Regions from separate parts of the Stenotrophomonas sp. SAU14A_NAIMI4_8 genome, predicted to be linked through region 1. Evidence: riboswitches for the same ligand, from Rfam matches in the RefSeq annotation. Region 1 holds a riboswitch; the other holds the start of a gene.
What was found. A riboswitch is a leader RNA that binds a small molecule or an ion and turns the genes downstream of it on or off. The one in region 1 is predicted to bind cobalamin.
Positions count from the first base shown of each region.

Region 2: it holds a riboswitch for cobalamin, as region 1 does, so the genes downstream of both, btuB (TonB-dependent vitamin B12 receptor) here and C1930_RS01295 (epoxyqueuosine reductase QueH) in region 1, are expected to answer to the same signal.

Region 1 covers NZ_CP025999.1:304,126-308,334, forward strand. The annotation lists gene purU (formyltetrahydrofolate deformylase) at 1-74, shown strand, start outside; gene pncA (bifunctional nicotinamidase/pyrazinamidase) at 160-786, opposite strand; gene C1930_RS01295 (epoxyqueuosine reductase QueH) at 843-1,514, opposite strand; cobalamin riboswitch at 1,655-1,872, opposite strand; gene C1930_RS01300 (FAD-binding oxidoreductase) at 1,982-3,388, opposite strand; gene C1930_RS01305 (patatin-like phospholipase family protein) at 3,530-4,209, shown strand, end outside.
Region 2 covers NZ_CP025999.1:605,492-609,700, reverse strand. The annotation lists gene C1930_RS02710 (TfoX/Sxy family protein) at 1-31, shown strand, start outside; gene C1930_RS02705 (histidine phosphatase family protein) at 140-718, opposite strand; gene C1930_RS02700 (acyltransferase) at 850-1,974, opposite strand; cobalamin riboswitch at 2,034-2,257, shown strand; gene btuB (TonB-dependent vitamin B12 receptor) at 2,374-4,209, shown strand, end outside.

The DNA.
Region 1 (4,209 bases):
TGGCGCGTGCCGTGCGCCGCCATGTCGAGCACCGCATCCTGTTGAACGGGCACCGCACGGTGGTGTTCCGCTGACAGCGGGTTGCGTGGCCGCCGGGCATGGCCCGGCGCTACCGACCGTCACCTTGGGTAGCGCCGGGCCATGCCCGGCGGGCGCACCTCAGATGACCGCAATCCCCGCCTTGCCCAAGGCCTCGCGCACCATCGCGTCGTTGGCATCGGTCACCGGCTTGGTCAGCTCCCACAGGAACTTCACCCGGAATCCGGCCTTGGCCGCGTCCTGCGCGCTCCACAGCACGCAGTAGTCGCGCGCCAGGCCGCACACGTGCACTTCGCGGATACGCCGCTCATGCAGCCAGCCGGCCAGGCCGGTGGCCGGGCGATCACCATCGGGCCCGTGGTTTTCGCGGAAGGCGCTGTACGAATCCACCTGCGGGCGGGTGCCCTTGCGCAGGATCAGGTCGGCCACGTTCCAGTCCACGCCCGGGTGCAGCGCGGCGCCGTCGCTGCCCTGCACGCAGTGGTCGGGCCACAGCGTCTGCGGCTGCGCGTGCAGCAGGATGGTCTCGAACGGGCGCGTGCCCGGGTGCTGGCTGGCAAACGAGGCATGTCCGGCCGGGTGCCAGTCCTGGGTGGCCACCACCGTGCGATAGCGGCGCTGGGCCAGCAGCTCGGCAATCGGTGCCACCAGCGCATCGCCGTCGGCGCAGGCCAGCGCACCACCGGGCATGAAGTCCGGCTGCAGGTCGATCACCAGCAGGGCGACATCGGCGGGCAGGACGGTCATGGCAGTTCCACTACAACAGAAGGGGGCGACCAGCGTGGCCGCCCCGTACGCGCGCGTCAATCGCCCTTGGGCGCTTCCGCATCCTGCCCGTAGTACAGCAGGCCGATCTTGATGCGCTCGCGGCCGGTTTCGCGGCGGTGGCGGTTGGCATCGCGCAGCGAGTACACGCAGCCGCAGTATTCCTGCTGGTAGAACTGCTCGCGCTTGCTGATTTCCACCATGCGGCTGGCGCCGCCGCCCTTGCGCCAGTTGTAGTCCCAGTATTGCAGGCCTTCGTAGCGCGACGCGGCGCGGATGCCGCAGTCATTGATCTGCGCCATGTTCTTCCAGCGCGAAATACCCAGCGACGAACTGATGGTGTCGTAGCCGTGCTCGTGCGCGTACAGCGCCGTGCGTTCGAAGCGCATGTCGAAGCACATGGTGCAGCGGATACCGCGCTCGGGCTCGTTTTCCATGCCACGCGCGCGGCTGAACCAGTTGTCGGTGTCGTAGTCGCAGTCGATGAACGGAATGCCGTGCTGCTCGGCGAAGCGGATGTTCTCCTGCTTGCGCAGCTCGTATTCCTTCACCGGGTGGATGTTGGGGTTGTAGAAGAAGATCGCGTAATCGATCCCGGAGGCGGTGATCGCCTCCATCACTTCACCCGAACACGGGGCACAGCAGGAATGCAGCAGCAGGCGCTTGCCGTCGGCGGGCAGGGTCAGGGTGGGGCGTTGAAGCTCGGTCATCGTCGGGTGCGTGGCAGCGTGGGGAACGGATCGGGCCGGACACCGTGAACAGGACGCACGCGGCCACCGCGCCCGCGCGCGCAGGACGACGATGGCCCCGGCACCCTCCCCGCGGAGAGTCCAGGTCGAATCAGGGGACGGTCGTGTCCCCCGGCCGGGGCCGGTATTCGGGCTGATGGACACGGGCCGCAGCCCACCTACTCCCTGCCGCTTCCCAGGCGTGCGCCCAGTGCTGTTGGCAGGCTTCGTTTCCATTCACCGCTGCGGGGCAGCTCCGGAATGGGCGCGCCAGGCGCCTTCACCGGATTCCCGTTTAAATCCCTCCCTGCGCGTGAGCGCCTGGAGGGATACCTTCGGCGCGCCCACGGTGGACGCGTCGGTCGCGCCGGTCAAGGGGGTTGGGGTCAGAGCCCGTTGCGCTGCAACGGGATCCGACCCCTTCATTCCACCAGGGTCAGATCCCGTTGCTACGGCACCGCGATGTAGCGCTGCCAAAGATGGTTCACCAACTGCATCTGCGGGTCGTACTGGCGCTTGGCTTCAACGAACCGCTGCCACTGCGGGTAGGCGCGGCGGAACTGTTCGCGGGTGGCATGCGGGCGATAGGGCAGGTAGTAGCTGCCGCCGCAGTCCAGCGCGGCATCGATCAGCGCCCGCGTCCAGCCGGTGGCCAGGGTGTCGCTCCAGGGGAAGCGTCGCTGCTTGTGGTACAGCACGAAGCAGAACACCTCCTGGCGCGCCCACGCCAGCAGCGAAGTGGTATCGGCCGGCGCGTGGCGGATCGACACGTTCAGTGCGTCCACGTGGTGGTGCTGCAGGATCGCCGCCATGCGCGTGGCGAACGCCTGGAACTGCCGCACCGGAATGAAGTACTCCTGCAGCAGGTAGGTGGACATGGCGCGCGTGCGCGGCTCCAGCGAGGCCACGTCCAGGCTCGCTTCCAGGTTGCGGTGGATCACCCGAGGCTGCTGCAGCTGCTTCTGCACCACCGAACTGTCGCGCAGCTGCGCGCCGCCTGGCAGTTCGGACACCGCCCAGATCATGTTCTGTTCGTAGGCATAGCGGTCGCCCACCGGCACCAGCCGGCGGGTGTCGGTCAACGCGGCGCTGCTGCGGCGCCAGGTCACCGTTACCGGGGCATCGAAACGCGGCGGCAGCAGATCGGCGTTGTGCATCAGCGCATCGCCGCGCGACTGCACGTGGTCGGCGAACCACTGCGGGTAGTCGGCCAGCGCGACGCGTTGCATGTGCCGCGCCATGCGTGTGTTGTCGGCCAGGTCCAGTTCCACCTCGCTCACCACGGCCAGCAGCCCGTAGCCGCCGATCACCGCCGCGAACAGCTCCGGGTGCTGGCTGCGCGATGTTTCGAGTACCTCGCCCGAACGCAGTACCACCTGCAATGCGCGGATCGTCGCGGCCAGGCTGCCGTTGCCGACGTAGCGGCCATGGCAGTTCACGCCGACCGAGCCGCCCACGGTGAAGCTGCTGAAACTCTGCATCACCTTCACCGACAGGTCGTGCGGGTCCAGCAGCGCCTGCAGTTCCCGCCAGCGCATGCCGGCTTGCACGCGCACTACTTTGCCCGGCACATCCAGCCGCAGCAGCCGGTTGTGGCCGGTCATGTCCAGCTGCAGGGCGCCATCGGCGCTGGTCTGCCCGCCCATGCTGAAGCGGCCACCGGCCACGCAGACCGGGCCACGGTGGCGCTGCAGGGCGTCTACCAGTAAGCGCTGTCCGTCGACGCGGGTAATGCCCGCCAAGGCGGTGGGCTCGAGCTGGCTGATGTCGTTGCCAGTGAGTGCCTGCCCGGGTGAACAGGCGGTGGCCGCCGCAGCGGCGCCGCAGCCGGCAATGAAGGCGCGTCGGGTGGTCATGGGCAGTCCCTGCAGTCCGCTTCCTGGCCGCAGTGTGCATGCGGCACGGCGCCCGGCCAAGGGGGAATCGCGCTGACTGCGTAGCGGTTCTCAGGCCCTGAGAAGCCCCTGCGCCATACTGGAACCCACGCGGTGGACGGCATGCACGGGGGCAGGGCAGTGGCGGACAAATATTGCGATCTGGTCATGAAAGGCGGCATCACCAGCGGCATCGTGTATCCCAACGCGGTGCTGGCGCTGGCCCAGCAGTACCGCTTCAAGAGCATCGGCGGCACCTCGGCCGGGGCGATTGCCGCGGCGGTGGCTGCAGCGGCCGCGTATGGCGACCGCCGCCAGCAGGCCGGCGAAACGCTGCCCGGTGAGGCGGGCTACGGTGGGCTGTCGGCGGTGTCAACGCAGTTGTCGCGGCGCGGCTTCATCTACGGGTTGTTCCAGCCCGCGCGCGGCGCGCGTTCGGCGTACCGGTTGCTGGTAGTGCTGACCGGCAAGGCGCGCTGGCCGCGCAAGCTGCTGTGCCTGGCCGTGGCCGTGTTCACCATCGCGCCGCTGGAAGTGCTGGTGTCGCTGGCCCTGCTGCTGGCGCTGGGCGGCTGGGGCGGCGGCTGGAGCGGTGTGGCGGCTACCCTGCTGCCGTCGCTGCTGTGCGCCTATGGCGCCGGTGTGGCCGGTGCAGCGCTGCGCGTGGCGCGGGTGGCGCGGCGCAACCTGCTGGGCCTGTGCAGTGGGCTGGGGCGCGATCCGCAGACCCCGGCGCTGACCGACTGGCTGCACGCGCGCCTGCAGCAGTTGGCGGGCAAGCCGCTGGACGCTCCGCTCACCTT
Region 2 (4,209 bases), 300 kb from region 1:
CAACGACACAGACAGCGCCGACGAAGATTGAGGTCGCCGCGCTCGCCGGGCATGGCCCGGCGCTACCGGTGTGCGCGCGTCTCCGCCGGGCATGGCCCGGTATTCGTCGGGTAGCGCCGGGCCCTGCCCGGCGACGCACTCAGGGCTGCTGCAGCTCCAGCAGTTCGCCCACCAACCCCACTTCACCGCGCTCGACCCACACCCGCAGGCGCGTGCCGTGGTCGATGCGCAGCGCCCAGCACAGCGACAGCGGCAGGCCACAGACCAGCGACAGCACCATCCGCAGCGGTCCGCCATGGCTGACCACCACGGTCGGCGCGGCGTCCTCCTCGTCCAGCAGACGGTCCAACGCACGCGCGATGCGGCGCTCGAAGTGCCCCCAGCTTTCGCCGTGCGGCGGCGGGAAGGCATGCGGATCGGCATGGAACGCGGCCAGCGCATCTTCCGGCAGATCGAACAGGCTCTGCCCGTCCCAGTCACCGAAATCCAGCTCCTCCCATTCCTCGTCGGCTTCCACGTCCAGCCCGCGCGGCGTGGCCAGCGCCATGGCGGTGTGCAGCGAACGCAGGCGCGGTGAGCTGATCACCCGCTGCCATTCCTGCGCGGCGTAGGCATCGACCAGTTCCTGCGGCAGACGCGCAAGCTGCGGTGGGTCGGTGCGGCCGTCCAGGAATTCATCGCGACCATTGGCGGCGTGGCGGACCAGATCGAGGATCATCGCGGCCGGCCGCTCAGCAACGGGCGGCGCGGTAGCGCCATGAGCAGGCCAGTGGCGAGGGGCGGCGGCAGGTGGAACACGATCATGGGCAGAACTTCCAGAACTGATGCCCCGCGACGGGGCGCTTCATTCTAGCGTGCGCCACCATCACGCTGCCCATTTGCGGCGGCGGTGTGCAGCGGCATCGCGGGCGACAGCAACCGCTTGCCCAAGCGAATCATCGGCGCTTCCACGAAACGATGGCCGAGTGCAGCCAAGGGCAGCACCACCAGCAACGTGATCGAAGCGCACAGCAGATAGCCGAGAGTGCCGCCCTGCACTTCAAGCACCCGCGCGAAGACGGGACCGAGCACCGCAATCACGATCGGGTGGCCGAGATACAGCGAGTAGCTCACGGCTCCCAACCATGCGGTCCAGCGGTTGACGAGCCAACCTGGCGGGCACTGCGAGAAGCCCAGCAACAGGCACAGGTATGCCATGCCTGACAGCTGCCACTGCCAAGGGCCGGCGGCAGGCCACCAGATCGCGGACGCGGCGAGCAGAAGCAGCAGCACACCCAGCAGATTCAAGCCGTGGGCCCATTGCCGCGCGCGCTGCGCCGGCAATCGGGACAGCGCGCCAAAGGCGTGGAAGGCCACCAGCCCCATCGCAAAGACCGGGGCGTGGCGCAGCCACCCATAGTCACTCAATGACGCTGCCATGCGCGGGCCGAGCCAGCCCAGCCAGGCCAACACCACCAGCACCTGCAGCCCCACCATCAGCAGCCAGGCGCTGCGCGGCTTGCCGACCAGCAGGTAGAGCGCAGGGAAGATGGCGTAGAACAGCATCTCCACGCCCACCGCCCAGCTGGCCCATACGATGCCCTGTTCCCACCCCGGGAAAAGGTTGAAGGTGAAGGACAGGTTCGCCGCGATCTCGCCCCATGAATGGCCAGGGTGATCGCCGCGGCCATCGCGGAACAGGGAAAACATCAACAGCACATAGAAGAGCGGCGCGATGCGCAGGAAGCGGTGCAGGTAGAAGCTGAGCAGCGGCCTGCCGCTGGCATGGTGCCGGGGCATGGTGTAGCACAGGGAAAACGCGCTGATCACGAAGAAGAGCGCGACGCCGGTCGCCCCCATCTGCACGGCCGGCAGCCAGGCCGCCGCCACCGGCAAGGCAGGTGCGGGCATCGACTGCACATGGAACAGCACGACGTACACGGCCGCCAGGCCACGCAGGGCATCAAGAAACTGCAGGCGATCCTTCGCAACCATGGGTACCGGCACCAGCACAGAGAGGCGACTACTCTAACGCCCACGCCAGGCAATGACTTAGACTGCGCGCACTTCCAGGTGACCTGCGGCCTTGGCTGGCAGGTTGAAACGGGAAGCCGGTGACGCGTGGCAACACGCCAGGCCGGCGCTGCCCCCGCAACGGTAAGCACGTCAGTTCCAGGCAATACGCCACTGTGCCGCGCGCACGGGAAGGCGCCTGGACGATGGCCCAGGTGCCATCAGGCGGCAAGCCCGGAGACCGGCCCGGAAGCCTCAGGTCGCGATGCGGTGGGCATGGCGCTGGATGACCGCGGCGCCTGCTGCGGCATCGGCGCGTGCCTGCCCTCGTGGCTCCTCCCCTTCGCCGCGCGGGCGTGCGCGGCACCCGGAGTTCCCCCGATGAAGCCGCAGTCCCGATTGCTGTCCCTGGCCGTGCTGGCCACCCTGCCCGCGTTGGCGATGGCCGATGAAGCCGCCGAGGCGCTCGACCCCATCCTGGTCACCGCCACCCGCACCCCGATCGCCCTGCAGGACAGCATCGCGCCGGCGCAGGTGATCGACCGCGAACAGATCGAGGCCAGCCAGGCCACCTCGCTGCAGGAACTGCTGGCCGGCCGCGCTGGCATCAACCTGACCAATGCCGGCGGCCTGGGCAAGCAGACCTCGCTGTTCCTGCGCGGTACCAATTCCTCGCACACGGTGGTGCTGGTCGATGGCGTGCGCATCAACAGCGCCGACCTGAACCTGGCCATGTTCCAGGACCTGCCGCTGGCGCAGATCGAGCGCATCGAGATCGTGCGCGGCCCGCAGTCCAGCCTGTACGGTGCCGATGCGATCGGTGGCGTCATCCAGATCTTCACCCGCCGCAATGCCGGCAGCTTCGCGCCGCACTTCCAGCTGGGCGGTGGCAGCAATGGCCTGCGCCAGGCCAGCGGCGGCATCGGCGGCAGCGGCAGCAATGGCTGGTTCGGCGCCGACATCGCCTACCAGCACAGCGATGGCATCGATGCCTGCCGGGGGTCGGCCACCCTGTTCACCGGCTGCTTCGCCGATGAGCCCGACCGCGATGGCTACCGCAATCTGTCCAAGAGCCTGCGCGGTGGCTACAGCTTCAACGAACAGTGGACGGTGGAAGGCAGCGCCCTGCGCGCCGATGGTGAAAACCACTACGACGGCTACTACAACTACTCGGAAACCCGCCAGCAGGTACTGGCCGGCAAGGTGCGTTACACGCCCTCCGAGCGCCTGTCGCTGACCGCCAACGTCGGCCGCGGCGACAACGAGTCGGACAACTTCGGCGACTTCGGTGTGCGTGGCAGCGCGCAGACCCACCGCGACAGCGCGTCGCTGCAGGCCGACATCGGCGTGGCCGACGGCCAGCTGTTGAGCACCGGCGTGGACTGGAGCCAGGACAACCTGGATGGCAGCAGCGCCGGCTACCTGGTCGACAGCCGCCGCAACACCGGCGTGTTCGTGCAGTACCAGGCGCGATTCGGCCGCCACCAGCTGCAGGCCAGCGCACGCAACGACGACAACCAGCAGTTCGGCAACCATGCCACCGGCAGCCTGGGCTGGGCGATGGAGCTGGGCCACGGCCTGCGCGTGAACGCCAGCTACGGCACCGCGTTCAAGGCACCGACCTTCAGCGATCTGTACGACCCGTGGAGCGGCGTGCCGACGCTGGATCCGGAGAAATCCAAGAGCGCCAACATCGGCGTTTCCCAGCACGGCCAGGGCTGGCACTGGGGCCTGGATGTGTATGAAACCCGCATCGACGATCTGATCACCTACGACGCGGCCACCTTCATGATGCAGCAGGTGGAAAAGGCGCGTATCCGCGGCGCGGAACTGACCGCTGGCGCAGTGCTGGCCGGCTTCGACATCAACGCGCAGCTCAGCTTCACCGACCCGCGCAACCGCACCGCCGGCAGCGACCAGTTCGACAACTGGCTGGCGCGCCGCGCACAGCAGACCGCGCGCCTGGACGTGGACCGCCGCTTCGGCGACTTCCGTGCCGGCCTGACCGTGCAGGGCGCCGGCAAGCGCTTCGACGATGCCGACAACGCGGTGAAGCTGGGCGGCTATGGCCTGCTGGACCTGCGTGCCGAGTACGCGCTTACCCCGGCGTGGTCGGTGCTGGCGCGCGTGGCCAATGTGTTCGATCGCCAGTACGAGACCATTGCCTGGTACAACCAGCCGGGCCGCGAGTACCAGCTGAGCGTGCGCTACCAGCCG